One region of the Streptomyces sp. MAI_2237 genome, then DNA from elsewhere that is predicted to be linked to it. Evidence: riboswitches for the same ligand, from Rfam matches in the RefSeq annotation. Region 1 holds a riboswitch; each other region holds the start of a gene.
The links. Region 1 has a riboswitch for cyclic di-AMP ahead of LN251_RS16815 (transglycosylase SLT domain-containing protein). Riboswitches for the same ligand answer to the same signal wherever they lie in the genome.

Region 1 (9,832 bases):
CCTCGTTGGCGCCGCGCAGACTGGTGGCGAGGAGGGTCACCCCCGCACCGGCGCCGTCGTCGCCTCCGGCGGCGGAGGCGGGAGTCGCCGCGGCGGCGACGCCGCCGAGGGCGGCCACCGTGACAGCGGTCGCGATCAGGCTCTTGCAGCGCTTCGATAACGTCGCGTGAACGCCCATGATTCCGTTTTCTCCCCGCAGACCGGCCGGCACCGCCTGCGCCGGCCTTCTGCGTATGCGTACGGCGGGACCGGAGACAGGGCTCAGCCCACCCATGTGACGTACGTCACACCGCACGATCCTGCCGACGGGGCCACCCGAGGCAGGAGGGTGAAATCAGGTCGCTCAGGGGCGAATCAGCCCGCCCGGTGAACGACGGCGTCGCACATCTCCATGAGCGCCACCTTGGCGTCGCACTCCTTCAGCGGAGCCAGCGCCGCCCGGGCGTCCTGCGCGTACCGCACGGTGTCCCGGCGCGCCTGCTCCAGCGCGGGGTGCGCCCGCAGTCCGGCCAGCGCCTCCGCGTGCCGCGCGTCGTCGCTCAGGTCGGAGTCCAGCAGCTCGCACAGCGCGACGTCCTCGGCCAGCCCGAGCCGCTGCGCCCGCTCCCGCAGCCGCAGCACGGGCAGCGTCGGGATGCCCTCCCGCAGGTCCGTGCCCGGGGTCTTGCCCGACTCGTGCGAGTCGGAGGCGATGTCCAGGACGTCGTCGGCGAGCTGGAAGGCGACGCCCAGCCGCTCTCCGTACTGGGTCAGCACGTCCACGACCGTCTCGTCGGCGCCCGACATCATCGCGCCGAACCGGCAGGAAACGGCCACCAGCGACCCCGTCTTGCCGCTGAGCACGTCCAGGTAGTGCTCGACCGGGTCCCGGCCGTCCTGCGGCCCCGCCGTCTCCAGGATCTGCCCGGTGACCAGCCGCTCGAACGCCTCGGCCTGCACCCGCACGGCCTCCGGGCCGAGGTCGGCCAGGATGTGGGAGGCACGCGCGAACAGGAAATCGCCGGTCAGGACCGCCACCGAGTTGCCCCAGCGGGTGTTCGCGCTGTCGACCCCGCGGCGCACCGCGGCCTCGTCCATGACGTCGTCGTGGTACAGCGTCGCGAGGTGGGTCAGCTCCACCACCACGGCCGACGGCACCACACCGGGCGCGTACGGGTCGCCGAACTGGGCGGCGAGCATCACCAGCAGGGGGCGGAAGCGCTTTCCACCGGCGCGCACCAGGTGCTGGGCGGCCTCCGTGATGAAGGGGACCTCACTCTTGGTGGCTTCGAGCAGGCCCTCCTCGACGGCCACCAATCCGGCCTGGACATCGGCTTCCAGAGCCTGGTCCCGCACGCTCAGCCCGAACGGCCCGACGACGGTCACGAGGGGTCTCCTGTCTGCTGGTGTCTACTGGCTGGTTACGCGGTTTGTCGATAGGTCGCTGCCCTCACTCAAGTCAGCGTATCCGGTCGCCTTTCGATCACCCATGCCGCCCGCCCGTCCAGGAGGGGCGGTATGGGATCACGCCCGTTATGTTTGTGATCACCTGATAACAGCGTGTATTTAACGACTCGCTCCGACCACCGGACTCCTCCGTCCGCCGCGCCCCGTCACCCGGTCCGTCCCGCCGACGGGAAGCCGCGTCGCGCACCCCGCACAGGAGTCGGCTTCCCGCCCGGAAGCGGCCCACCCCTGCGGGCCGCCACATCGCCCCCGCGCGCGTGCGCACCCCGCCGGGCGAGGCGGCCCGTACCCGCGCCCCCCCCGGAGCGCGCCCGACCATCCCCCTCGCGCCCTCACGCCCTCGCGCGCGACTGCCGCGCCCGTGCGCGCTCCGGGCCACCGCACCGAAGAGTCCCTTTCCTCCTCCAATGAGACGGTCTGCGTCGGCGGGCGACTGGGCGCGCTCACATCGCACTTGAGGGAAGCGGACCTCACGAGCAGTCGGTTGACTATGAGTTGGGCCCATTGCCCGATTTGGCGCGCTTGTGGACGCCCGTGACTTGGCTCACGCGAGACCAAGATCTACATTCCGGGCGATTCCGGCCGATCCGCCTTCCTCGAAGCGCCAGTTGAGGCTTGGCGACCGCAAAGGATCAAGCACCCCAAACGCCCCACACCGAGGTCAAGCGGTCCGAGGTGTGACTCCGCCACTTGTTCCGGACATGTGCTCTCGCATACGTTCCCGCCTTGCCGGGCGGACGCCTAATCCTGCCGCCGCCCGTTCTCCACCCATCGACCAACTCACACGCACGGCAGGAGCGGGGGAACCAGGTAAGCCGCCGGAGGGGCGTCCCACGACGCCCCGGACCGGCTCGGGGTGAAGTCGTGTCGCCGTACGGCGGCACGGCCGGGCAGCTCCCGCCCGAACCCGACAGCTCACCTCGCAGGCGACGGAGAGGAAAACCGCCATGCCCGCAACCGCTCGCCACCGCCAGACCAAGCGCTCCCGCCTCGTCCGCAAGCTCGCCGTCGTCGGCACCGGCGCCGCCGTGCTCGCCCTCCCGGTCATCGGCGCGACCAGCGCCTCCGCGGCGACCGACAGCGTCGTCACCGCGTCCTCGCTCGGCTACAGCAACAACCTCGACGGCTGGATCCGGGCGTCCCTGCAGGTCATGGCCCAGCACGGCATCCCCGGCACGTACGACGGCATCTACCGCAACGTCATGCGCGAGTCCTCGGGCAACCCCTACGCCATCAACAACTGGGACTCCAACGCCCTGGCCGGCACCCCCTCCAAGGGCCTGCTGCAGGTGATCGACCCGACGTTCGCCGCCTACCACGTCGCGGGCACGGCGTACGACCCCTACGACCCGGTCGCCAACATCACCGCCGCCTGCAACTACGCCTACCAGCGCTACGGTTCCATCGACAACGTCAACGGCGCCTACTAGGCCGGCAGGTCACAGACCTCCGCGAACATCCGATCGAGGACGACGGCGACGCCGTCGTCCTCGTTCGACAGGGTGACCTCGTCGGCCACCGCCTTGAGTTCGGGGTGGGCGTTGGCCATGGCGATGCCCCGGGCGGCCCAGTCGAACATCGGGATGTCGTTGGGCATGTCGCCGAAGGCGAGGGTCTGGGCCGGTCCCAGGCCGAGGTGTTCGGCGGCCAGCGCGAGACCCGTCGCCTTGGTGATGCCGCATGGCTGGAGTTCGACGGTCCCGGGTCCCGACATGGTGACGGTGGCCAGGGAACCGACCACCGAACGCGCCGTCGCCGCCAACTCGTCGTCGGACAGGTAGGGATGGCGCAGCAGCACCTTGCTGATCGGCTCGCACCACAGGTCGTCGCGCCGCCCGACGCGTACGGCGGGCAGGGTCGGGTGCGGCATCAGGTACCCGGGCTCGATGAGCGTGAGCCCGTCGACGCCGTCCTGGTCGACGGCCGCGTACACCTGCCCCACCTCGGCCTCGATCTTGCCGAGGGCCGTCTCGGCCAGCTCCCGGTCCAGCCTGACGGACCACAGCAGACGGTCCGCGCCGGCGTCGTACACCTGCGCGCCCTGCCCGCACACCGCGAGCCCCGTGCTGCCCAGGTCGTCCAGGAGGGGCCGCACTCTGGGGGCCGGGCGGCCGGTCACCACGAGGTGCCGGGCGCCGGACTCCGCCACGCGCGCGAGGGCGGCGAGGGACCGGTCGGACAACGTGTCGTCGCCTCGCAGGAGGGTGCCGTCCAGGTCGGTGGCGATGAGTGCATATGCGGTGGGTGCGGCCATGATCAGAGAATACGGACAGGACGCACCGCCGACTCATCGCGAACCGGACGACCACCCCGTTCGCCGGCGTCACTCGGTCAACTCGCGCACCGGTCCCGGCCCTTGATCACGAGCCGAGGCCGTGGGCGCAGGGGCCCGGCGCCCGCCGGGCCCCTGCGGCCGTGTCCGTCAGGGTCTCAACCGTGGGCCGCCGCGAGGTGCCTGGCGAGCCTCGGCGAGGCGAAGTCCGTGCCGCACACGAACCGCATCACCGGCCCGTACGAGGCCGCCGCCGGCAGACCGGTGAAGTACAGGCCCGGCACCGAGGAGACGTATCCGGCACCCAGCCGGGGCGCGCCGCGGCTGACGGCGAGCCGGGTGCGCAGCTCGTGGCCGAGGAAGTCCATCGCCGCGATGTCCACCCGGTAGCCGGTCGCCGCGATGACGTGGTCGGCGGCCAGCTGGTCCGTCCGGCCGTCGAGGGTGCGGACCGTCAGCGCCGGGCTGCCGCCGTCGGCCTCCGTGCGCACGATCCGCTCGACCTCGCTGACCTGCACCTTGCCCTCGAAGCGTTCGCGCAGCCACCAGGCGCCGAGCGGGCCGAGGACGCGGCGGACCAGGTAGTGGCGGGTCTGGGCCGGCAGATGACGGAAGGGCTGCGCGTAGTAGCTGAACGCCCACAGGGACCAGGCCCGGCCGAAGGGCGACTCGGGGCGCAGCCTGGGCTGCTTCCAGGGCGGCGCGCCGAAGTCGACCTTGCCGCGCCCGCGGGAGACCACCCGTACCCGCGCGCCCGCCTCGGCCGCGAGCACCGCCGTCTCCAGCGCGGACTGGCCGGCGCCGACCACGATCAGGTCCTTGCCGGAGTAGCGCGTGAGGTCGTGGTGCTGGGAGCTGTGGGAGACCGGGCCGGTGGGGGCGGGGCCGTCCGCGGCGGCCACGGCGAGTTCCGCGGGCAGGTGGGAGAGGCCGGACAGGCCGGTCGCCACGACGACAGCGCGGGCGGTGAACAACTCGCCCGAGTCCAGCTTGAGTTCGAAGCCACCCACGTCGCGCCGGTCGACCGAGACCACCCGCACCCGCTCCAGGTCGGGCACCAGCTTCTGCTGGAACCACTCGCCGTAGGCGATGAAGGTCTCCACGGGGATGATGTCCTCGTCGGTCACCAGCCGCCGGATGCCGGCGGCGTCGCAGTAGTCGGCCAGGGTGTGGCCCCGCTGCGGGGCGTGGAGGCTGGAGGCGGCCGGCGTCGACTTCAGGAGCATTCCGGCGGGCATGTGGTCGCGCCAGCTGACCATGGGCTCGCCGAACACGCGTACCGGGATGCCCCGGGCGCGCAGATGGGCGGCGGTCGACAGGCCGAAGGGCCCGGCGCCGATGACTGCAACCGGTTGAGTCACGAAGTCCCTCCCCAGGACGTTCACTTGCGTCACTTCGTGTCCGGTTCGGACAGCCGGCGTCGCTGGCTAGCTGTTCGAACGGGCGGTGCCGCCGCGGCGGTTGGTCCGCCACAGCTGATACAGGTGCTTCGCGCCCGGCCGCACGAAGCGCGCGAGCATCGTGAGGAACGGCAGCGGGTCGTCACCCGCGAGCCAGGCCAGCTCCGTCCCGCTCGCCCGTGCCGGTGCGTGCGGCGTCGTATAGCCGCTGCGGCGGTAGGCGAGCAGGGCGGGCAGGTCGATGTTCTCCACGATGTACCGGTGGCCGGCCCGCTGTTCCCCTTCCGGAACGGGGCGCTCGGTCAGATCGAGGTGCATGGCGCGTACGACGTCCACGGCCGACTCGTTCTCGAACAGCCGGAACTGGGCGCCTATGCGGGGGTTGAAGTCGAGGAGCTTGTACTGTCCGTCGCGCCGGTCGAAGCGCAGGTCGAGGTCGATGATGCCGCTGAAGCCGATCTGCTTGATGAAGCGTGCGGCGATGTCGGCGAGTTCGGGGTTGTCGACGACGTACGCGTTCGCCGTCATGCCCGCGTGCGGCGGCCAGGAGCGGACCTTCACGCCCGTGAACAGGGCGAGCGGTGTGGAGTTGCGGTCGAAGTAGGCGTGCACGATCCAGTCCTCGGCGTCCTCCCTGGGCAGGTACTCCTGAAGGATCACGCCGGGGCGCTCGCCCCAGTCGCGGGCCAGCCGCAGCAGCCCCTCGCGGGTGGCGATCCGCGTCGTGCCGTTGACCGCCGGCCGGGTGCGCCTGAGAAACGCCTCGCGGTTCTTGGCCACCACCGGGAAGCGGGCCTTCTCGGCGAAGGCGACGATGTCGTCGTAGGACTGCGGGAACGCGGCCGCCGGGCTCGCGATGCCGTGCTCCACGCACAGTTCGTGCAGGCCCTGTTTGCTGGCGAGCCGGCGCGGCAGGGCCGGGTCCACGCGCGGGAAGAGGAAGCGGCCCGCGAGCATGTCCTGGTGTTCCGCGATCAGGACGGCGGCCTCCTCGTCGGTGGGGACGAGGACGGCGGGGCGGCCGATGCGGCGCCCGATCCGCAGCAGGCCCTCGACCAGGTGGCCGGGGTCCTCCGTGCCGGTGGTCGGCCAGACGAAGCACTTCTTCAGATAGCGGGACGAGGCCGCGGGGGTGTAGGGGTCCTCGGTGATCGCGTACATGGGCACACCGAGGCGTCCCAGGCTGCGGATCGCGCCCACGCCACCGTGGTGCAGCGGGTAGTCGCCGAACTTGACGATCAGGGCCGGCACGGCACGGTCGGCCTCGAAAGGCACACTGCTCGTGCTCCTGGCCACGGGTCCCCCCACGTGTCCCCCCTACGGACCGGACCCACCCCGTCCGTGTCCCCCAAAGGACGCTAAGCCGGAATTGGGGCCTCCGACAAGGCCAATTCGGACATTGCAAACTCTTTAGACACTGTCAGGGCAGGCGACTCGGCCGTAACGTGTGGCGGGGCCGCACGCCGGTGTGCGGTTCTTGGCTCGTGACACAGGTGAGAGTGAGGCAGCACCCCATGCCCCCCTTCGACGTCCCCGAGGGCGACCCCTTCGGCCCGCACAACCTGCCCTACGGCGTCTTTTCCCTCGGGGCCGCCGGCGAGCGGACCGTCGGCGTCCGGCTCGGCGACCACGTCCTGGACGCGGGCGCCGCGGCCCGGGCGCTCGGCTCGCCGTACGCGCCCCTGCTCGCGCAACCGACCCTGAACGCGCTCCTGTCCGCCGGTCGCACCACCTGGTCGGACGTACGCCGTGCGCTGACGGCGTGGGTGACGGTGCACCGGGAGACGATCGCCGAGCACTTCCACCCGCTGTCGCAGGTGACGCTCCACCTGCCGTTCGAGGTCGCCGACTACGTCGACTTCTACTCCTCCGAGCACCACGCGCGGAACGTCGGCCAGATCTTCCGCCCGGACGCGGCGGACTCCCTGACACCGAACTGGAAGCACCTGCCGATCGGCTACCACGGACGGTCGGGGACCGTGGTCGTCTCGGGCACCGATGTCGTACGGCCCAACGGCCAGCGGAAGGCTCCGGGGGACGCGGAGCCGGTCTTCGGGCCGTCGGTGCGCCTCGACATCGAGGCGGAGGTGGGTTTCGTGGTGGGCGTGCCCTCCGCCATGGGAACGTCCGTGGGACTGGCGGAGTTCCCCGAGCACGTCTTCGGACTGTGCCTGCTCAACGACTGGTCGGCGCGGGACATCCAGGCCTGGGAGTACGTCCCCCTCGGACCGTTCCTCGGCAAGTCGTTCGCCACCTCGGTGTCGGCGTGGATCACCCCCCTGGACGCCCTCGACCACGCGCGCGTGGCACCGCCGGAGCGCACTCACACCTTGCTTCCGTACCTCGACGACACCGCCTCCTCCGGCGCGGCGGTGGAGCCGGGCGGGTACGACCTGCGGATCTCGGTCGCCGTCAACGGTCACGTCGTCTCCGAGCCGCCCTTCTCCACCATGTACTGGACGGCCGCCCAGCAGCTCGCCCAGATGACGGTCAACGGCGCCTCGCTGCGCACCGGCGACCTGTACGGCTCGGGCACGGTGAGCGGTCCGGAGCCAGGGCAGCGCGGCTCCCTGCTGGAGCTGACCTGGAACGGGCGGGACCCGCTGGAACTTCCGGAGGGCAAGCGGACGTTCCTGGAGGACGGGGACGTGGTGACCCTGTCGGCGTGGGCGCCTGGCCCGGGCGGGGTCCGGGTGGGCCTCGGCGAGGTCACGGGGCGGATCGTCGCGGGGTGAGCGGAAGTTGGGGCCGGGAGCCGGCCGGCGGTCCCGTGCCGGGTGACCGGGGACTCACGTGACGTAGTGGGTCTTCCGCGTCTCCTGACGGGCGCCCCCTTCGCCGTCATACTGGCGGCGGACGACTCGTGCGCGGGGCCCGCCGGAACGGCGGGCCCCGCGCCGGCCGCCCCGCCCTCGCCCCTTTCCTCCCGACCAGGAACCGGAGCCCGCGGCATGACCTACTGCCTGCTCCTGCTGACCGTCGTCGCCCTGACGGCCGCCGTGCCGGTGCCGCGCGCCCTGGTACGGGCGGCCTGGCCCGAGCGGGAGCCCGTCGTCGCCCTGTGGGTGTGGCAGTGCCTGGTCGCCACGGTCCTGCTGTGCTGCCTGACGGCGCTGACGCTGGGCGCGGCCGCCGTGTTCGGCACGGTGCGCGCCCAGCTGTTCGCGCCCGCGCCGCCGGCGGTGACCGCGGCGTACGACCTGTCCGCCGCGCCCGTCTGGGCCTCCGCCCTCACCCTGCTGCTGGCCTGCGGGGCCGCCTGGAGCACCGCGATGCTCACCCGCGAGGTCGTCGAGGCGCGGCGGCGGCGCGGGGTGACCCGGGCGCACTTGCGCGAGCGGGCGCCGGAGCTGCCCGCCGGTCTCGAGGCGGTGGCGCGCGGTCCGCTGCTGGTGCTGGAGGACGAGTATCCGGACGCCTGGTGGATGCCGGGCCACCCGGCGCAGCTGGTCGTCACGACGGGCGCCCTGCACCGGCTCACCGACCACCAGCTGGACGCCGTGCTGACACACGAGCAGGACCACGCGCGGGCCCACCACGACTGGCTGCTGCATCTGTCGACGGCCCTGGCCACGGGTTTTCCCCGGGTGCCGCTGTTCGCCCACTTCTGCGACCAGACGCACCGGCTGGTCGAGCTGGCCGCCGACGACACTGCGTCCCGGCGGTGCGGGCACCTGACGACCGCGCTGGCGCTGATCGAGCTGAACCAGCACCGGGGCGTGCTGTCCTGCTCCTCCAGCCACCGCCTGCTCGGCGAGCGCGTCAACCGGCTGCTGCAGCCGCCGCGCAGGCTGGGACGCCGCCACCGGGCCCTCACGGCGACCGTCGCCGCGCTGGTGCCGCTGCTGCCGCTGCTGATCGTCTTCGGCCCCGGGCTGACGGCACTGGCCTGACCCGCGGCGCCCCCGTCCGCCTCAGCGCCCTGTCCCCCTCTACATCCAGTCGTCCGGCTCCGGCTCCTCCTCCATCTCCGGCCAGTCGTCCTCGGTACTCGGACCGGTGTCCGCCGCGGGCGTCTCGCCGGGCGCCGCGCCCAGCGAGGCCAGCACCGCCAGCACCCCCTCGCCGTACGTCACCAGCTTCTTCTCGCCGACGCCGCTGACGCCGCCGAGCTGCTGCACGGAGGTCGGCCAGGCCGTGGCGATCTCCCGGAGCGTGGCGTCGTGGAAGATGACGTAGGCCGGGACGCCCTGCTCCCTGGCCTGTTCGGCCCGCCAGGCGCGCAGCGCCTCGAAGGCCGGTTGGAGCGCCTCGGGCAGCTCGGCCGCGGCGGCCTTGGCCTTGGAGCCCTTGGCGGAGGACGCCGACCGTGCGGTCACCGGCTTCTTCGGCTCCTTGCGCAGCGGCACCTCTCGCTCGCGCCGCAGCACCGAGCCGCTCGCCTCGGTGAGCACCAGCGTGCCGTAGTCGCCCTCGACCGCGAGCAGCCCCTGCGCGAGCAACTGCCGCACCACACCGCGCCATTCGCCCTCGGTGAGGTCCTCGCCGATGCCGAACACGGAGAGCTGGTCGTGGTCGAACTGGATGACCTTGGCCGTGCGCCTGCCCAGCAGGATGTCGACGATCTGCACGGCGCCGAACTTCTGTCCCCGTTCCCGCTGCAGCCGCACCACCGTGGACAGCACCTTCTGCGCGGCGACCGTGCCGTCCCAGGTCTCGGGCGGGGTGAGGCAGGTGTCGCAGTTGCCGCAGTCCGCCGCGTCCGGGTCCTGCC
Region 2 (9,832 bases), 200 kb from region 1:
GACCAGTAGCCGGCACCCGCCAGCAACAGGGAGAGGACGACGGCGAAGGCCAGCACCCCGCCGTTCCTCAGCATCGTCAGGAACACCCCGCAGCCGACCAGCGCGAACAGCACCGCGGTCAGCGCCTGCCCGTCGACGCGGCCGGTGAGCAGCTTGCGGACCTCGTTCTCCTCGTCGTCCTCGAACGGGACGAGGAGCCAGACGAAGCCGTAGAAGATCAGGCCGATGCCGCCGGTCGCGGAGAGCACGACGAGGGTGATCCGGAAGATCACCGGGTCCATGTCGCACTGCCGCCCGAGCCCGGAGCACACTCCGGCGAGCATCTTGTACCGCCGGTCGCGCCGGAACGGGGCCCCCGCGTCCGCCACGGCGCCGGGGTCCGCGCCGGGTTCCGGGCCGGTGGCGGTCGGGGCGTGCGCGGCGGGCGCGGCATCCTGCGGCCCGGCGCCCGGGGAGGGGCGCGGGCCGGAGCCGGGTCCCGGACCCGTCGCGGCGCGCTCGTGATCTGTCATGGCTCCATGGTGACGGGCGGGCCGCCCCGGCGGGAGTCGGGACGACCCTGGACCGACCCTGATATCGCCCCTGAGCCGGCTGCGGAAAGCGCTCGAAGGGCCGCGCCGCCGAAGATCAGGGGAGTCTCGGGGGCCGACCCTGATGTCCCCGTCGCGCCGTCGTGTGAGGATCGGTGGCATGCCGGAAGCCGCTGCAGCGCCCCTCGTCGAACCGCGGCCGCCGCGCAAGCTCTACCGCAGCAGCGACGGACGCTGGCTGGGTGGTGTGGCGCGGGGGCTCGCCGGGCATCTCGGACTGCCCGTCATCTGGGTCCGGCTGGTCTTCGTGGGCCTGTTCATGGCGGACGGCCTCGGCGCGCTGCTGTACGCCGCGTTCTGGTTCTTCGTACCGCTCGGCGTCGGCGGAGTCGGCGGGCAGAAGCCCCCGGCGCTCGTCAGCACCGAGACCTCGCCCGACGGCCGCCGGCGGCTCGTGGCCCGCAAACCGGACCGGGGCCAGATCGTCGCGCTGCTCCTCATGGTCGTGCTGGCCCTGGTCTTCGTGGGCAACGTCAAGCTGAGCGGGGGCGTCAAGGCGTATCTGTGGCCCGCCGTCCTCGTCGGCGCGGGCGTCGCCCTGGTGTGGCGCCAGGCGGACAACGCCCGGCGGGCCCGCTGGGTCGAGGTCGGCCGCCGCCGCCGCACGCTCACCCTGCTGCGCGCCGCGGGCGGCGTCCTTCTCGTCACCGCCGGTGTCTCCGGCATCTTCGTCCTCCAGGGCTCCGCCGCCCACCTCGGCTCCGTCCTGCAGGCCGCCCTGGCGGTGCTGGTCGGGATCACGCTCCTGGCCGGGCCCTACCTCGTGCGCATGACGCAGGACCTGTCCGAGGAACGCCTGATGCGCATCCGCGCCCAGGAGCGCGCCGAGGTCGCCGCCCATGTCCACGACTCCGTGCTGCACACCCTGACCCTGATCCAGCGCAACGCGGAGAACGCCGGCGAAGTGCGCCGTCTGGCCCGCGCCCAGGAACGCGACCTGCGCACCTGGCTGTACAAACCGGAGGGCACCGGCAAGGACGAGGCCGACGAGCCCGCCGATCTCGCCGACGCGGTCCGGCGCAACGCCGCCGAGGTCGAGGACAAGCACGGCGTGCCCATCGAGGTCGTCGTCGTCGGCGACTGCCCGCTCGACGAGAGGATCGCGGCGCAGATGCAGGCCGCGCGCGAGGCGATGGTCAACGCCGCCAAGTACGGTGGCGAGGGAGGCGCGGTGCAGGTCTACGCCGAAGTGGAGGGCAAGACGGTGTTCGTGTCGGTGCGGGACCGCGGTCCCGGCTTCGACCTCGACTCGATACCCGCCGACCGCATGGGCGTCAGAGAATCGATCATCGGCCGCATGGAGCGCAACGGCGGCACGGCGCGGCTGCGCGCGGTGCCCGACGGCGGCACGGAGGTCGAGCTGGAGATGGAGAGGGCGGAGAAGACGTCATGAGCGATCCGACCGAGGCGAACGAGCCCGTGGAACCGACCGGCGGGAGCGCCGGCGAGCGGCACGTGCGCGTGGTCCTCGTCGACGACCACCGCATGTTCCGTACCGGCGTCCAGGCCGAGATCGGCCGGACCGACGAGACCGGCGTGGAGGTCGTCGGCGAGGCCGCGGACGTCGACCAGGCGGTCACGGTCATCACCGCGACCCGCCCCGAGGTCGTCCTCCTCGACGTCCACCTCCCGGGCGGCGGCGGCGTCGAAGTGCTGCGCCGCTGCGCCCCGTTGATGGCCGACGCCGAGCGGCCGGTGCGCTTCCTCGCGCTGTCCGTGTCGGACGCGGCGGAGGACGTGATCGGCGTGATCCGCGGCGGCGCCCGCGGCTACGTCACCAAGACGATCACCGGCACCGACCTCGTCAACTCCGTCTTCCGGGTCCAGGAGGGGGACGCCGTGTTCTCCCCGCGGCTGGCCGGCTTCGTCCTGGACGCCTTCGCCTCCACCGACGCCCCGCCGGTCGACGAGGACCTGGACCGTCTCACCCAGCGCGAGCGCGAGGTGCTGCGGCTGATCGCCCGCGGGTACGCCTACAAGGAGATCGCCAAGCAGCTGTTCATCTCGGTGAAGACGGTCGAGTCCCATGTCTCGGCGGTGCTCAGGAAGTTGCAGCTGTCGAACCGGCACGAGCTGACCCGGTGGGCGACGGCCCGGCGGCTGGTCTGAGGCTCACACCACCCGTGTCGCGCCCGCGAAAGGCATCTCGTCGATCGGCGCGATCCGCACCGGAGCCGAGGGGTTCGGGGCGTGGATCATCTGCCCGTTGCCGATGTAGATGCCGACGTGGCTGATGCCCGAGTAGAAGAACACCAGGTCGCCCGGGAGCAGTTCGGAACGCGAGACGCGCCGGCCGGCGTCGATCTGCGCGTACGTCGTGCGGGGCAGCGAGACGCCCGCGGAGCGGTACGCGGACTGGATGAGGCCCGAGCAGTCGAAGGCGTCGGGGCCGGTGGCCCCCCACACGTACGGGCTGCCGAGCTTGGAGTAGGCGTACTGGACGGCCGCCGCGGCACGGGAGTCGGGTGCCTGGGCCGTGGCCGAGCCGGGCGCCTGGAGGCCGACGCGTCCGTCCGTTCCCGACCGGGAGGCGCGGCTCGTACCGCCGCCGTCCAGGCCGAGCCGGGCGCGCTCCTCGGAGGACAGGCCGGACAGCAGCCGACGTGCCGCGTCGAGCTTCCCGGTGATCGTCTTCTTCTGCCGCGCCAGTTCGGCCTGCCGTGCCTTCAGCGAGGTCAGTTCGACGCGGGCGGTCCCGCGCAACTGCTCGATGTCCCGCAGCTGTTGGCGTACGCCCGCGACGGCCGCCGCCTGCCGGGTGCCGACCCGGTCGACGAACTCGGCGTCGTCCAGGTACCGGTTCGGATCGCTGGAGAGGACGAGCTGCAGCGCCGGGTCAAGGCCGCCGCCCCGGTACTGCGCCGCGGCGATCGAACCCAGCGCGTCCCGCGCCGAGTTGAGCTTTTCCGTCTTGCGCGCCGCCTCGTCCCGCAGGGTCGACAGACGGTGTTCGGCGGCCCGCGCCTTCTCCTTGGCGCCGTCGTACTTCTGGGTGGCGGTCTCCGCCTCCAGGTAGAGCCGGTCCACCTTCGCCTTGACCTGCGCCGGAGTCAGCTGGGGTGCGGCCTGTCCGGTCCCCTCGAAGGCCGTCGCGGTCGCGGCGCCCGCCAGGGCGATGGTGAAGGCCGTACGGGCGGTGCTGCCGCCCAGTGCTGATCTCCGACCGGGCTTGCGATGCGCTGCCACCTGGACTGCACGTCCTTTCGTACGACCACCCCCTGCGGGGCGGCTTACGCGTCCGGCGGCGGGCCGCACAGGGGAAGCGGGCCGCCGCCGGACCTTCTCGGCGGTGGTGGCCGACTGCCGCCCCTGGCCCGGGCGGCGGTGGGGAGCCGGTCACCTGGGGAAGGACGCTAAACCCGGCTGTGTCGGTCCGGTAACGCATTGTGCGGAAGTGCCGTGAGTGAGGCGACGGGTGACCGCATCCGACCGCGATCCTGGCCCTGCGCCGTCGGGTTCACACGGTGCGCTGACCGATGTGACGGTTTTCGGGTGGCTCCGGCCGCCGCGGTGCTATGGCGCATATATGCGAGATCGACCGGCGGGGGAGGGCCGGTGTCGAAGGCCCCGGACACCGCTGTCTAAGCTCCGGCCTCATGGACGTACTCATCCATCTCTTCGTCGGCCTGCACATCGTCGGCATCGCCGCACTCCTCGGCGGCTTCCTCACCCAGATGAAGGCGATGGGGCAGGGCACGGCCCGCTTCGTCCCCGGCATGCTGCACGGGGCGCTGACCATGCTGGTCACCGGCGCGATCCTGGTCGGCCTCAACCAGGCCGACGACCATCACGTCAACAACATCAAGATCGGCATCAAGCTGGCCCTGCTGATCGTGATCCTCGGCCTGGTCTATGTGAAGCGGGACGAGGAGACGGTCGACAAGAGCATGTTCGGCCTGGTGGGCGCGCTCACCACGACGAACATCTTCATCGCGGTCCTGTGGACCTGACGCGGGCGCACGGCGGCTGCCGTGCGCCCGCGCCCAGGCCCCGCGTCGGAGCGGCCCGGCTCAGGCCGGCCGCACCACGCTGTGGATGATGGACTCGCCGCCGTAGTAGATCGACTCCTCGCGGACGTACGCGCCCGGCTTCGGGGCGTGGATCATCATGCCGTTGCCGATGTAGATGCCGACGTGGCTGATGTCGTCGTAGAAGAAGATCAGGTCGCCGGGCTGGGCGTCGGTGAGGGAGACGGTGGTGCCGGTGTTCACCTGGTCGTAGGTGGTGCGCGGGAGCGTGACGCCGGCGGCCTTCCAGGCGGCCTGGGTGAGGCCGGAGCAGTCGTAGGAGCCGGGGCCGGTGGCGCCCCAGACGTACGGCTTGCCGATCTGCGCGCGGGCGAAGGCGATCGCCTTCGCCGCCTTGGTGGCGTACGTGGAGTCCGAGGTGCTGGTGCCGGTACCCGTGCCGGTGCCGGAGGTGGACGTGGAGCCGCTGTCCTGGGTGGCGGCCGCCGCCTCGGCCTGCGCGGCCGCCTGCTGCTTGGCCAGCTCGGCGGCCTTGCGGGCGGCCTCCTCCTGCTTCTGCTTCTCGATCTCGGCGAGCCGTGCCTTCTCCTCGGCCGTCAGCTTCGACAGCAGCTCGCGCGCGGAGCTGAGCTTGCGCTGCACCGTGGACTTGGCGGTCTGCAGGTCGCTCTGCGTCCGGGTGAGCGACTCCAGGCTCCGCGAGGCCTCCTCGCGCTTCTTCATCGTCGCCGACTGCTCGGCGAAGTAGTCGTCGACCGCGCTCTTCTGACGTGAGGTCAGCCGGCCCATCAGCTGCGCCTGGTCGAAGTAGTCCTGCGGGGAGTCGGCGAGCAGGAAGGTCGCCGTGTCGGGTGCGGCGGCACCGGTGCGGTACTGGGCGGCGGCGAAGGAACCGAGCTGTTCGCGCTCCTGGTTGAGCTTCTGGGCGCGCTGGGCGACGTCGTCGAGGAGGGTGTCGACCTGCTTGCGCTGCTTGGTCGTCTTCTCCTTGGCCGCGTTGTACTTCTCGGTGGCCGACTCGGCCTGGCGGTAGAGGTCGTCGACCTTCTTCTCGACCTCCTCGAGGCTGGGCTTGCCGTCGGCGGAGGGTGCTGCGGTGGCCGTCTGGGACAGCAGTGCCACGGAGGTGAGGGCGGCCGTGGCGAGAGCGGGGGTGCGTATGCCTGCTACGCGCGTTCCCGCGGGGCGCGACTTGCGGTGCGACGCCAAGGGAGGCGACTCCTTCCATATTCCGCCTACCGAGTTAGCTGTCGGGTTCGGGCGGGTGGTTCGGAAGGGTTGCCCTACGGTCCGCTCCCCGCAGGGGGGTCGGGCCGATTCACCCCAAGGTCGGTTGGGTCCCCGGCTCCGGACGGCGCGGCGGCGCCCCGGACTCGGCGGAGGCCACGCGGCCCGGCGACGTTCGCCGGTGGGGGTCGTATGGCCTGCGCGGAACGGTAGCCAACTCGTGTGGCCCCTGTGAAGGACGATGTTCGATATGCCCGATACATTTTCGTGACCTTCGGTCAACCTTCCGCCGCTGCTCACGGACGGTGACAAAAGTGTGCGCAGGGTGCGCGGCGCGATCGGATCCGGCGATGTTCTCAGGGCGGCGGCGGGCTGTCAGTGGGGCCCCCTAGACTCGGAGAGCGATGAGCAGCCTCTTTGACGACAGCTTCCTGGCGGACCTCCAGGCCCCCCGCGGCCACGAGGAGCCCCCGCCGCCGCCCGAGGACGATCACACGCCGGAGCCGGTTCCGGACGATCTGTTCGGCGGGAACTTCGACGCGCCGCCGGACCGGGACTCCCACTACCGCGACGGCGCCCCGCGCCCGGCGATCGACCCGGCCGCGCTCCTCGACGGGCTGAACGAGAACCAGCGTGCGGCCGTCGTGCACGCCGGCACGCCCCTGCTCATCGTGGCCGGCGCCGGCTCCGGCAAGACCCGTGTGCTCACCCACCGCATCGCCCACCTCCTCGGCTCGCGGAACGTGCACCCCGGCCAGATCCTCGCGATCACCTTCACCAACAAGGCCGCCGGCGAGATGAAGGAGCGCGTCGAGCAGCTCGTCGGGCCGCGCGCGAACGCGATGTGGGTGATGACCTTCCACAGCGCGTGTGTGCGCATCCTGCGCCGCGAGAGCAAGAAGCTCGGCTTCACGTCCTCGTTCTCGATCTACGACGCCGCCGACTCCAAGCGCCTGATGGCCCTGGTCTGCCGGGACCTGGAGCTCGACCCCAAGCGCTATCCGCCCAAGTCCTTCAGCGCCAAGATCAGCAACCTGAAGAACGAGCTGATCGACGAGGAGGACTTCGCCGCCCAGGCCACCGACGGCTTCGAGAAGACCCTCGCCCAGGCCTACGCCATGTACCAGTCGCGGCTGCGCGAGGCCAACGCCCTCGACTTCGACGACCTGATCATGACGACGGTCAACCTGCTGCGCGCCTTCCCGGACGTCGCCGAGCACTACCGCCGCCGCTTCCGGCACGTCCTGGTCGATGAGTACCAGGACACCAACCACGCCCAGTACGCGCTGGTGCGCGAGCTCGTGGGCACCGGCGCGCACGACGAGGACGTCCCGCCGAACGAACACGACCTCCCGCCCGCCGAACTGTGCGTCGTCGGTGACGCCGACCAGTCGATCTACGCCTTCCGCGGCGCGACGATCCGCAACATCCTCCAGTTCGAGGAGGACTACCCGGACGCGACGACGATCCTGCTGGAGCAGAACTACCGCTCCACCCAGACGATCCTGTCCGCAGCCAACGCGGTCATCGAGCGCAACGAGTCCCGCCGCCCGAAGAACCTGTGGACCAACGCCGGCGCGGGCGCGCGCATCACCGGCTACGTCGCCGACACCGAGCACGACGAGGCGCAGTTCGTCGCCGACGAGATAGACCGCCTCACCGACGCGGGCGACGCGAAGGCCGGCGACGTCGCCGTCTTCTACCGCACCAACGCCCAGTCCCGTGTCTTCGAAGAGGTCTTCATCCGCGTCGGCCTGCCCTACAAGGTCGTCGGCGGCGTCCGCTTCTACGAGCGCAAGGAGGTCCGGGACGTCCTGGCCTACCTCCGGGTCCTCGCCAACCCCGAGGACTCGGTGCCGCTGCGCCGCATCCTCAACGTCCCCAAGCGGGGCATCGGCGAGCGCGCCGAGGCGATGATCGACGCCCTCTCCCAGCGCGAGAAGATCAGCTTCCCGCAGGCCCTGCGCCGCGTCGACGAGGCGTACGGCATGGCCGCCCGGTCCACCAACGCCGTGAAGAAGTTCAACACGCTGATGGAGGACCTCCGTACGATCGTCGACTCCGGCGCGGGCCCCGCGACCGTCCTGGAGGCGGTGCTCGAACGGACCGGCTATCTCGCCGAGTTGCAGGCCTCGACCGATCCGCAGGACGAGACCCGGATCGAGAACCTCCAGGAACTCGCGGCCGTGGCACTGGAGTTCGAGCAGGAGACCGCGGAGGGCGAGACCACCGCGGGACTGGCCGACTTCCTGGAGCGGGTGGCCCTGGTCGCCGACTCCGACCAGATCCCGGACGAGGACGAGGACGGCTCCGGCGTCATCACGCTGATGACCCTGCACACCGCCAAGGGCCTGGAGTTCCCGGTGGTCTTCCTCACCGGCATGGAGGACGGCGTCTTCCCGCACATGCGCGCCCTCGGCCAGACCAAGGAGCTGGAGGAGGAGCGGCGGCTCGCCTACGTCGGCATCACGCGCGCGCGGGAACGGCTGTACCTGACCCGCTCCTCCCTGCGCAGCGCCTGGGGCCAGCCGTCGTACAACCCGCCCTCCCGCTTCCTGGAGGAGATCCCGGCCCACCACGTCGACTGGAAGCGCACGGGCGCCACGTCCCCCGTCTCCTCCGGGCCCGCGTCCGGGGTGGCCGCCTCCCTGTCGTCCTCCCGCTCGCGCTCCTCGGCGTCGGGCGCGTCCGGCTTCGCCACGCGGCGGACGTCCGAGAAGCCGGTGGTCTCCCTGGCCGTCGGCGACCGCGTCACGCACGACCAGTTCGGGCTCGGCACCGTCGTCGCGGTCAAGGGCACCGGCGGGAACGCGGAGGCGACGATCGACTTCGGCGACACCAAGCCCAAGCGGCTGCTGCTGCGGTACGCGCCGGTCGAGAAGCTCTGACACGAAACGGCCCCCGCTGCTCCTCGGGAGCGGGGGCTCGTACGGCGGTCGGGGACGCCTACGTCGGGTCGAGGCCGTGGCTGCGCAGCCACGGCAGCGGGTCTATGGCCGCACCGCCCGCGGGGTGCACCTCGAAGTGCAGGTGCGGGCCGGTGGAGTTGCCCGAGTTGCCGGAGTACGCGATCGGCTGCCCGGCCTTCACCGTCGTACCGGAGGGGACGCGGTAGGAGGAGAGGTGGCAGTACCACGTCTCCGTGCCGTCCTTCGCGGTCAGGATCAGCATGTTGCCGTAGGCGCTGTTCCACTGCGTGCGGACGGTGCCGTCGGTCGCGGCCATCACCGTCGTGCCGTAGGAGACGGGGAAGTCGATGCCGGTGTGCACGGACATCCAGTTGATGCCGGCCTGCCCGAAGTAGGCGCTGAGCCCCCGCTGGGCGACCGGCAGGGCGTACTTGGGGCGCAGCCGCTCCTTGCGGGCCGCCTCCGCCGCCGCCTTCTTCTTCTCGGCCTCCTGCTGGGCCTTGAGGTCGATGCGCTCCTGCGTCCGGCTCGCCCGGTCCGCGAAGTCGTCGGCGCCCGCGGACAGGCTCTCGAGCTGGGAGTCCAGTTTGTTGTTGGCGGCGGCCGGTTTCACCGCCTGCGCGGCCGAGGCGGTCGTCGAGCCGTCGTCGGAGGAGAAGGTGCCGACGGAGGCCGCCGCGATGCCCGCGACCCCCATCACGCAGGCCGAGGGGACGGCGATGGTCAGCAGCGCCGAGCGCTTGGGGGGCGTACGGCGGCGGGAGCGGGAGGCGTTGCGGGCGGCGGCGCGCGACGCCGGGGCGGGCGTCGACTCTTCCTGGTCGTCCAGGAGGGGCGTCACGGCGGGCAGCTCGCCCGTGGCGGTCAACAACTCGCCGTCCGAGTGCGGCTGTTCCTCGTAGCCGTCGTGCGGGTGTTCCTCGTAGCCGTCCTGCTGGTGCTCTTCGTAGCCGTCCTGCGGGTGGTCCTCGTACCCGCCGTGCTCGACCTGCTCGAAGACCGCCGTGGCCTGCCGGTCGAACGGTTCGCCTGCCGCGGGTGCCTCGCCGTCGGAGTTCCACTGCGTGGCGTCGTAGGCGCCCGTGTCGAAGGCCTGGGTGCCCCACCCCCAGTGCTGGGTCTGGTCGTTGGCGGCGGC
Region 3 (9,832 bases), 770 kb from region 1:
CTTCGCGGTCCCTGTCGGTGGGCGCCTCGCCCCTGCGTCAGCGGCGCCCGCTGCCCATCTCTCCGCCCCGGCCCGCCGGCCCCTCAGCCCGCGCTGAGTTCCGTCAGTTCGGCCAGCGGGAGGGTGTGCTGGGTCTGGAGGACCTTGGCGCGCAGGTAGCGGACGTTGTGGGCGGTGGTGAAGACGCCGGTCGGGACCCGGTCGTGGACCGTGATGCCGAGGTCGCGCAACTGGCCCGCCTTGTCGGGGTTGTTGGACAGCAGATCCAGCTCCGTGATGCCGAGCGAGCGCAGCATCTGGGCGGCGGCCGTGTAGTCGCGGGCGTCTTCGGGCAGGCCCAGGGCGGCGTTCGCCTCGTAGGTGTCGAGGCCCTGGTCCTGCAGGGCGTACGCGTCGAGCTTGTTGTAGAGGCCGATGCCGCGGCCCTCCTGACGGAGGTAGAGCAGCACGCCGCCGCGGGCCGCGATGCGCTCGACCGCCTCCCGCAACTGCGGGCCGCAGTCGCAGCGGGCGGAACCGAAGACGTCGCCCGTCAGGCACTCGGAGTGCAGACGGACCAGCGGGACGGTGCCGGGGGCCGGGTCGCCGAGGACGACGGCGAGGTGTTCCCGGCCGTCGGTCAGACCGTGGAAGGTGACGAGCTCGGCGTCGACGCTGTAGCCGTCGTCGAAGCGCAGCGGTACCCGGACGCGGGAGCGCGGCGTGGCGGCGGGGAAGTCGGGCATGGGGGTTCTCCTGTGTCCGGGTGCAGGACCGTGTGGATTGCTGCTTCAGATTTGAAGCAGATCCACGGCTGGAACCCTACCCGTGCTTTAAATTTGAAGCAACAGATTTACGGCCCGGCTCACGCGGGGAAGCTCATGAGCGTGTCGTCACGACGAGCCCGAGCACGGCGACGAACGCCGCCGCCACGGCACCTCGTCGGAGGTCGGCCGCGGCGTCTCCTCGCCCTCCAGCGCCCGTACGATCGCGGAGCTGATCTCCTCCAGCCGCTCCACCTGCTCCTCGGAGAGGTGGTCGAAGACGGCCGCCCGCACGGTCTCCACATGCCCGGGCGCCGTGCGCTCCAGCACCGCCATCCCCTCGTCGGTGAGGGCCGCGAAGCTGCTCCGCTTGTCCCACTGGCAGTCCTCGCGCCGGATCAGCCCGTCCTTCTCCAGCCGGGTCACGGCATAGGTCAGCCTGCTGCGCGTGATCTTCGACTTCTCCGCGAGGTCGGTCATCCGGAGCCTGCGCTCGGGCGCCTCGGAGAGGTTGGCCAGGATGGAGTAGTAGAGATGGGGCATGCCGGCGTCCTGCTGGAGCTGGCGGTCGATCGCGTCCTCCAGGAGGTGCGTCGCCGCGATGTACGCGCGCCAGGCGCGCTGCTCCTTGCCGGTGAGCCAGCGAGTCGTCATACGGCCAGTGTAGGTTTGTTTCAAACTTTAACCAAGCGTCCCCGGCCTCCGAGAGCGAGCGCGCCCGATGCCGTACCCTCACGTCCTGCTGTCCGCCGCCGTCTCCCTCGACGGCTACCTCGACGACACCGGCCCCGAGCGGCTGCTGCTCTCGTCCCCGGCCGACTTCGACCGTGTGGACGAGGTACGGGCGTCCGTGGACGCGATCCTTGTCGGCGCCGGCACGATCCGCGCCGACAACCCGCGCCTGCTGGTCAACTCGCCCGAGCGGCGCGCCGCCCGCACGGCCGCGGGGAAGCCCGAGTACCCCCTCAAGGTCACCGTCAGCGGAAGCGGCGACCTCGACCCGACGGCGCAGTTCTGGCACACCGGCGGCGAGAAGGTGCTCTACACGACGGACGAGGGCGCCCGGCGGGCCGGCGCCGCCGGTCTCGCCGCCGACGTCGTCCCCCTGGGCCCCGGCCTCGACTGGCGCCGCCTCCTGGAGCACCTGCACGACGTACGCGGCGTCGAGCGCCTGATGGTCGAGGGCGGCGGCACGGTCCACACGCAGCTGCTGCTCCAGGGACTGGCGGACGAGCTGCAGCTGGTGCTCGCCCCGGTGTTCGTCGGCGATACGAAGGCGCCCCGGCTGTTCGGGCCCGGCGGCTACCAGGGCGGCCGGCTCAGGCTGGTGGACAGCCGGCGCATCGAGGACGTGGTGCTGATGCGCTACGAGCCCACCGCACCCGGCACGGGACCGGTCCCCGCCGCCGCCGACCACCACTGGCTGCGGCTCGCCTGCGCCCTGGCGGCCCAGTGCCCGCCCTCGCGGACGGCCTTCAGCGTCGGCGCGGTCGTCGTCGCCGCCGACGGCACGGAACTCGGCCGCGGCCACTCGCGGGAGGCCGGCGATCCCACCGTGCACGCCGAGGAGGCGGCGCTCGCGAAGATCGATCCGGCCGATCCGCGGCTCGCGGGCGCGACCGTCTACAGCAGCCTGGAGCCCTGCGCCCGGCGCGCGTCCCGCCCGAAGCCGTGTGCCCGGCTGATCCTGGAGGCCGGGGTGCGGCGGGTGGTCACGGCCTGGCGGGAGCCGGACACCTTCGTCGAGGAGGCCGACGGCAGCGGACTGCTGGCGGCGGCCGGGGTGGACGTGGTCCTGCTGGAGGAGCACGAGGCAGCGGCCAAGGCGCCGAACGGCCACCTGCTGGGCGGCTGAAACCGCAGGTCGAGGGGGCCGGAGCGAAACCCTGGTGCTGGGCGTCCCGCGGATGGCGTACACTGGAGTCACAACGACGCGGGGTGGAGCAGCTCGGTAGCTCGCTGGGCTCATAACCCAGAGGTCGCAGGTTCAAATCCTGTCCCCGCTACTGAAGGCCGAGGGCCGGAATCCGGAAACGGGTTCCGGCCCTCGGTTTTTCCTCCCCCGTGCTCCTCGACGCCCTCGTGCGCCGCGGCGACGAACAGCTCGCCTCGCAGCGCGCGATCGCCGAGACCGCCCAGCGCGCCGTCCTGCCCGACCCGGCCGATCGGATCGGCACCTTCGCCATCGCGGCGCGCTACGAGGCGGCGCAGCGGGACGCGGCCATCGGCGGCGACCTGTATGCCGTGCAGGACAGCCCGTACGGCGTGCGGCTGGTGGTGGGCGACGTGCGCGGGAAGGGGATGGGCGCGGTGGTGGCCGTCGCCGTCGTGATCGGGGCGTTCCGGGAGGCCGCCGAGCAGGAGGCGACGCTGGAGGCGGTCGCCGGGCGGCTGGACCCGGCGCCGGCCCGCGAGGGGAGCCGGCGCGAGGGCCTCGACCCCTTCGAGGGCTTCACCACCGCCGTACTGGCCGAACTCCCGCACGGTGATGGCGTGGTCAGGATCGTCGACCGGGGCCATCCGCCTCCGCTGCTGCTGTGCCCCGACGGCACGGTACGTCCGCTGCCCGCCCGTGAGCCCGCCCTGCCGCTCGGCATGGGGGAGTCGGGGGCCTGGCCGGACGGGCGGAGGAGACCCGCTTCCCGGGCGGGGCCACCCTGGTGCTCCACACCGACGGGCTGTGCGAGGCACGGGACCGGCGCGGGGAGTTCTACGATCCCGCGGCGAGCCTGGCGGGCCGGGCCTTCCCCGACCCCGCCGGGCTGATCGCCGTCCTCGCCCAGGAGGTGCACCGGCACACCGGGGACGGCACGACGGACGACATGGCGATGCTCGCCGTACGACGTCACGCCCGGTGATCGGACAGCCGCCCTCCGCATAACAACTGACAGACCGTCAGGCAGCGTGAAGATCCTGGGAAGAGGTCAACTCGCCCGTTTTCAGCCGGTCATGGCCTGTACGTCCACCCCGGAATCGTTAATGATCAAGCCGAACTGCTTGGAATCCACACCCCGGGTCTATTAACGTTCGATAACGCAGCGCGGTCGTCCCAGCCGTCACAAGAGACGGCTCCGTGCGCACGCGCCGAATCCCGCAAGGGAACCGGGGAACCACCACCCTGGGGTGAATCGCGCGGATGCCACCGTGGACCCACGGCCGGTATACGCGCGTAGGAGACCTTCCTGCTCCGAACCCGTCAGCTAACCCGGTAGGCGAGAAGGAAGGAAAGGAGCACGCCCACGTGGCGTCCAACCCGCCTGCCCCGGCAGCACCCTTCGTGCCGAGCACCGAGCCCTTCGGCTTCGCCCCCCGCACCGATGAGGGCCAGTGGGAGGAGTGGAATCCCACCGCGGAGTCCGTACGCCCGGTTCGGGGCAAGCACCGCGTCTCCAAGCAGCGCGGCGGCGGGCTGGCCCGCAGCTCCACGGTCCTCGGCGTCGGCGTCATCGCCGCCGTCGGCGCGGGCGGCATGGCCAGCGCCAACACCGGCAAGCCCCCGGTCTCCATCTCCATGCCCGACCTGGCCTCCGTGAGCCACGTCTTCGGCGACGACGAGGCCCCCCAGGGTTCCGCCACGGCCCTCAGCAGCGTCGGCGTCACCACCGAGGACACCGCGCAGGGCGCCAAGGACGCGGGCGAGGCGCTGCGCGACCGGATCATGGCGCAGGCCGAGGCGCAGCAGGTCCAGGTCGACAGCAAGGCCCAGGCGGTCACCGAGGCGACCTTCTCCCAGCAGGTCGACGCCGCTGCCGCCAAGGCCGAGCAGGAGGCCGCCGCCAAGGCCGCCGACGCCAAGCAGAAGGCGGAGGCCGAGGCCAAGAAGAAGGAAGAGCAGGCGCGGCTGGCCGAGCTGGCCAAGCAGTTCAAGCTGCCGGTCGTGTCGTACACGATCACCGGCACCTTCGGTCAGGCCGGTTCCATGTGGTCCTCCGGCTACCACACGGGTCTGGACTTCGCCGCCCCCACGGGCACGCTCATCAAGGCCATCCACAGCGGCACCATCACGGAGGCCGGCTGGGCGGGCTCGTACGGCTACCGCACGATCCTCACCCTCGACGACGGCACCGAGCTGTGGTTCTGCCACCAGTCGTCGATCAGCGTCTCGGTCGGCCAGAAGGTCGCCACGGGCGATGTCATCGGCCGCGTCGGCGCCACCGGCAACGTCACCGGCCCGCACCTGCACCTCGAGGTCCACCCGGACGGCCAGGCCACCGGCATCGACCCGATGACGTGGCTGCGCGGCAAGGGCCTGAACCCCTGACGGTCCGTACGTCCCTGGAACGGCCGCCTCCGATTGTTTACGGGAAGTTTGCGGCCGTTCCGGAAGACCGCTCTGCGGAGTGCTTGTTGTCGTAGGACATGACTTCTCTTCGCAAGCTCGGCAACTCCGACCTCGAGGTCTTCCCGCTCTCCCTGGGCGGCAACGTCTTCGGCTGGACGGCCGACGAGGCCACCTCCTTCGCCGTCCTGGACGCCTACACGGCGGCGGGCGGCAACTTCGTGGACACCGCCGACTCCTACTCCGCCTGGGTCGAGGGCAACAGCGGAGGCGAGTCCGAGACGATCATCGGCCGGTGGCTGGCGGCACGAGGCAACCGCGACGACGTCGTGATCGCCACGAAGGTCAGCCAGCACCCGGAGTTCCCCGGCCTGTCGGCCGTCAACATCAAGGCCGCCGCGGAGGCCTCGCTGCGCCGCCTCGGCACCGACCGCATCGACCTGTACTACACCCACTTCGACAAGCCCGAGACGCCCGTCGAGGAGATCGTCGGCGCGCTGGACGAGCTGGTGCGGGAGGGCAAGGTGCGGGCGATCGCCGCGTCCAACATCTCCGCCGAGCGCCTCGCCGAGTCCCTGGAGTTCTCCGACCGCGAGGGCCTGGCCAAGTACGTCGCCCTCCAGCCGCACTACAACCTGGTCTCCCGCGACACCTACGAGGGCCCCCTGCAGGACCTCGCCTCCCGCCAGGGCCTCGCCACGGTGCCGTACTACGCGCTCGCCTCCGGCTTTCTCACCGGCAAGTACCGGCCCGGCGCCACGGTCGACGGCGCGCGGGCCGCGGGCGCGGGCAAGCACCTGCAGACCGAGCGCGGCCGGAAGGTGCTGGCTGCCCTGGACGAGGTCGCCGAGGCCCACGGCGCACCGGTCGCCACGGTCGCCCTGGCCTGGCTCGCGGCCCAGCCGACGGTGGCAGCCCCCATCGCCTCGGCCCGCACCCCGGAGCAGCTCCCGGCCCTGCTGGGCGTGGCGGACCTGACCCTGACGGACGCGGAACTGACCCGTCTGACGGAAGCCTCGGCCTGACGGGGCCGACGGGTCTCGTGGCGTGGCGTCCGTAGGCCCGTGGGTCCTATGACTGGTACGGGTTGTACGCGGGGTACGGCGTCGTCGGATACGTGGGGTACGTCTGCTGCCCGTGCGTCCCGTACGCCCCGTAGCCGCCGTGGCCCGGCCACGGCGGTGCCATCACCGGTACCGGCGGGGCCGTCGCGCGTGCCGCGTAGTTCAGGGCCGGTCCCGCGATCTCCCGCCGGTTCCACAGCTCCGCCAGCAGCTCGCGCTCCCGTACGGCGAAGTCGGCGCCGGCCCGCCCACGGCGCCCCCGGTGCCGCAGGAACGCCAGCGACGTGGCGTACGCCTCGTACTGCAGGACCGCCTGCGCGGCCGGCTTGCCGAAGTGGTGGGCGGCGTGGTCGCGGGCCAGTCGCCGCGCCCGCATCGAGCCCAGCGCGAACGGCTCGGCCGGCGTCAGCCAGCCCGCGGCGGCGTAGGCGGGCAGCTCCTCGCGCACGGTGCGCAGCTCGCGCTGCCGCGTCCAGATGACCAGCCAGGTCAGCAGCCCGAACGTGGGCACCATGAAGACGGCGTACACGGCGAAGAATCCGAATTCCCCGAACGTCGAGGAGCCGTTCCACATGGCGTGCATGCCCATCGCGAGCAGCAGGCCGCACAGCGGGATCAGCAGGCGCCGGACGTGCTGCCGCTCGGCCGCCGTCGCGGCGAGACCGAAGCCGATGCCGGTCAGCACGGTGAAGAGGGGGTGCGCGAACGGCGACATGATGACGCGCACGAAGAAGGTCGCCGCCGTCACGGAGGCGATGCCGCGGTCACCGGTGAGCTGGTCGGTGCCGAAGGCGGTGCCCAGGTAGAGGATGTTCTCGGTGAACGCGAAGCCGGTCGCGGTGATGCCGGCTATCACCACCCCGTCGACGATGCCCGTGAAGTCCCGTCTGCGGAAGAGGAAGACGAGCAGGACGGCGGCGGCCTTGGCGGACTCCTCGACGACCGGCGCTATCACGGTCGCGCCGAGGGTGTCCGCGCTCGACGGGTCCGCGGTCGCCGTCGCTATCCATCTGGTCGCGAAACTGTTGGCGACGATCGCTATGAGCGCCGCCGCGCAGGCGCCCCAGGCGAAGGCGAACAGCAGGTTCCGCCAGGGGCCGGGGGCGACCCGGTCGAGCCAGCGGAAGGCGGCTATGAGCAGCGGTACGGGCAGTACCGCGAGCCCGAGCCCGACCAGGAATCCCTCGGTGCCGGTCTGTTGGCGCACCAGGGCCAGGATGACGAGCCCGGACAGGGCGAGCAGCGTGCTGAGCGCTCCGTAGCGCACCCACCTGCGCTGCCACCAGTGCGCGTGCCCGAGCGCCCCGCTCGCCGGACCACCGGGGTGCGGCGAGTGCGGCGGGTGTGTCGGGTACGGGGGAAAGGTGGCCACGGCATTGACCCTAACGAGCGAAGGCGCCGCCCGCGATGGCGTATCGCGTTGACCGCGGGGGCCTCAGGCGCCGGTGGGGGGCTGGTTGTGGTGCTGTACGCGCCGGAAGAGCAGGTCGTTCACGACATGTCCCTTGTCCAGTCCCTGGCCCTCGAAACGGGTGAGCGGCCGGAAGTCCGGACGGGGCGAGAAACCGCCGTCGGGCCGCGTGTTCTCGAATTCCGGATGCGCCGTGAGGACTTCGAGCATCTGTTCGGCATACGGCTCCCAGTCCGTCGCGCAGTGCACGATCCCGCCCGGTCTGATTCGGGTGGCGGCGAGGTCGAGGAACTCCGGCTGGATCAGCCGCCGCTTGTGGTGGCGCTTCTTCGGCCAGGGGTCGGGGAAGTACACGCGCAGCCCGTCCAGCGCGTCGGGCGTGAGCATCTCGCGCAGCAGGATGATGGCGTCGCCGTTGCCGACCCGGACGTTGGACAGTCCGTTCTGGTCGGCGAGGTTGAGCAGGTTGCCCTGGCCGGGGGTGTGCACGTCGACGGCGAGGATGTTGGTGCCGGGGTCGGCGGCGGCCATCTGCGCGGTGGCCTCGCCCATCCCGAAGCCGATCTCCAGGACGACGGGGTTGTCGTTGCCGAAGAGCTCCGCGAGGTCGATGACGCGCTGTCCGTCGATGTCCAGCCCCCACTTGGGCCACAGCCGCTGGAGCGCGTCCGCCTGTCCCGCGGTCACCCGGCTGCGCCGCGGCTGGAAGCTCCGGATCCGCCGCTCGAAGTGCGAACCGGCCGGGTCGGCCCTCGGGCCGTCCGGGAAGCGGGGCTCCCCCTTGGCCCTGGTGTGCCGGACGGAGACACCGGGGGCGTGCGCGGACCGCCCGGCGGGCTCCGCTGAGGCGGGAGCGGCGGGCCGGGGGGCTTCGGGGGCGTTGGGCAAGTCAGACACAGTGGAGTCGATTTTACGGGGACGGCGGCTCGCCCGGACCGCCCCTCCTCTTCCGGGTTCCGGCGGCCTCACACCGATCCGAGCATCGTCAGCGCCCTCCTGGCCACCTCCCGCCCGATGGGCAGCGAGGCGGTGGCGGCCGGTGAGGGTGCGTTCAGCACGTGCACCGCCCGCGGCCCCTCCTTGATCATGAAGTCGTCCACGAGTGCCCCGTCCCGCAGCACCGCCTGCGCCCGCACACCGGCGGCTGTCGGCACGAGGTCGTCCGCCGTCACCGCCGGCAGCAGCCTGCGCACCGCCGTCGTGAACGCCGCCCTGGACACCGACCGGCGCAGCTCTCCCGCCCCGTACCGCCAGTGCCGCCGGGCCAGCTGCCAGGAGCCGGGCCACGCGAGCGTGCCCGCGAGTTCCCGAGGTCGTACGACGCCCCAGCCGTACCCCTCCCGGGCCAGCGCCGGCACCGCGTTGGGCCCGATGTGCACGCCCCCGTCGATGCCGCGCGTGAGGTGCACCCCGAGGAAGGGGAACGCCGGGTCCGGCACCGGATACACCAGTCCCCGCACCAGCTCGGGCCGCGCCAGCTCGTAGTACTCGCCCCGGAACGGCACGATCCGCATCTCCGGGTCGTCCCCGGTCATCCGGGCGACCTCGTCGCAGTACAGCCCGGCGCAGTTCACCAGCACCCGCGCGCGTACGACGTCGCCGGTCCGGGTGCGCACGGCGACCCCCAGCCCGGGCCGCCGGTCGATGTGCTCGACCCGGGCGCCGTAGCGGATCTCCGCTCCCGAGCCGTGGGCGAGCTGCCGGGCGACGCCGACGAAGTCGCACACGCTCGTCGTCCCGACGTGTATGGCGGCGAGCCCGCGCACCTCCGGTTCGTACTCGGCGATCTGCGGGGCGCCCAGCTCCCGTACCGGAATGCCGTTCTCCCGGCCGCGCTGCACCAGCGCGTGCAGGCGCGGCAGCTCGGCCTTGTCGGTGGCGACGATCAGCTTTCCGGTGACGGCGTGCGCGATGCCGTACTCCGCGCAGAACTTCACCATCTCCGCGGCACCACGCACCGCGTAGCGGGCCTTCAGCGACCCGGGGCGGTAGTAGATCCCGCTGTGGATGACCCCGCTGTTGCGGCCCGTCTGGTGGCGGGCCGGGCCGCCCTCCTTCTCCAGCACCGTGACCCGGGTGCCGGGCGCGGCCCGCGTGATCGCATACGCCGTGGACAGCCCGACGATGCCCCCACCGATCACGAGCACGTCACAGTCGTACGCGACCTCGGCACGCACCTGCACCACCTCCCACCACCGATAGTGCACTGCGCCACTGACAGTCACTTCAAACGCGCGGAAGCGCACCGGCGGAAAGGGGCGTCCCTCACGCCGGAGCCATCAGCAGCGGGCGGGCCCGCTCCCGCAGCTCCACCACCCGCGGCTCGTCGCCGTAC

Region 2: linked by a shared signal. The riboswitch ahead of LN251_RS17815 (NlpC/P60 family protein) and the one ahead of LN251_RS16815 (transglycosylase SLT domain-containing protein) in region 1 are both predicted to bind cyclic di-AMP.
Region 3: linked by a shared signal. The riboswitch ahead of LN251_RS13080 (M23 family metallopeptidase) and the one ahead of LN251_RS16815 (transglycosylase SLT domain-containing protein) in region 1 are both predicted to bind cyclic di-AMP.

The regions. Positions count from the first base shown of each region.
Region 1 covers NZ_JAJPGQ010000003.1:1,391,190-1,401,021, reverse strand. Annotated here, with positions in the region: gene LN251_RS16825 (CHRD domain-containing protein) at 1-178, opposite strand, end outside; gene LN251_RS16820 (polyprenyl synthetase family protein) at 355-1,365, opposite strand; cyclic di-AMP (ydaO/yuaA leader) riboswitch at 2,210-2,388, shown strand; gene LN251_RS16815 (transglycosylase SLT domain-containing protein) at 2,394-2,876, shown strand; gene LN251_RS16810 (HAD family hydrolase) at 2,873-3,700, opposite strand; gene LN251_RS16805 (FAD-dependent oxidoreductase) at 3,877-5,079, opposite strand; gene LN251_RS16800 (carboxylate--amine ligase) at 5,146-6,393, opposite strand; gene fahA (fumarylacetoacetase) at 6,633-7,853, shown strand; gene LN251_RS16790 (M56 family metallopeptidase) at 8,070-9,011, shown strand; gene recQ (DNA helicase RecQ) at 9,051-9,832, opposite strand, start outside.
Region 2 covers NZ_JAJPGQ010000003.1:1,595,530-1,605,361, forward strand. Annotated here, with positions in the region: gene LN251_RS17790 (PspC domain-containing protein) at 1-512, opposite strand, end outside; gene LN251_RS17795 (ATP-binding protein) at 691-1,983, shown strand; gene LN251_RS17800 (LuxR C-terminal-related transcriptional regulator) at 1,980-2,699, shown strand; gene LN251_RS17805 (NlpC/P60 family protein) at 2,703-3,776, opposite strand; gene LN251_RS17810 (hypothetical protein) at 4,187-4,540, shown strand; gene LN251_RS17815 (NlpC/P60 family protein) at 4,601-5,767, opposite strand; cyclic di-AMP (ydaO/yuaA leader) riboswitch at 5,776-5,947, opposite strand; gene pcrA (DNA helicase PcrA) at 6,190-8,673, shown strand; gene LN251_RS17825 (M23 family metallopeptidase) at 8,732-9,832, opposite strand, start outside.
Region 3 covers NZ_JAJPGQ010000003.1:619,569-629,400, reverse strand. Annotated here, with positions in the region: gene LN251_RS13105 (GTP cyclohydrolase II) at 84-725, opposite strand; gene LN251_RS13100 (MarR family winged helix-turn-helix transcriptional regulator) at 873-1,397, opposite strand; gene LN251_RS13095 (dihydrofolate reductase family protein) at 1,465-2,598, shown strand; tRNA gene LN251_RS13090 (tRNA-Met) at 2,676-2,749, shown strand; partial or broken gene LN251_RS13085 (PP2C family protein-serine/threonine phosphatase) at 2,808-3,601, shown strand; cyclic di-AMP (ydaO/yuaA leader) riboswitch at 3,816-3,972, shown strand; gene LN251_RS13080 (M23 family metallopeptidase) at 3,985-5,004, shown strand; gene LN251_RS13075 (aldo/keto reductase) at 5,103-6,047, shown strand; gene LN251_RS13070 (PrsW family intramembrane metalloprotease) at 6,094-7,458, opposite strand; gene trmB (tRNA (guanosine(46)-N7)-methyltransferase TrmB) at 7,522-8,394, opposite strand; gene lhgO (L-2-hydroxyglutarate oxidase) at 8,463-9,683, opposite strand; gene LN251_RS13055 (MFS transporter) at 9,763-9,832, opposite strand, start outside.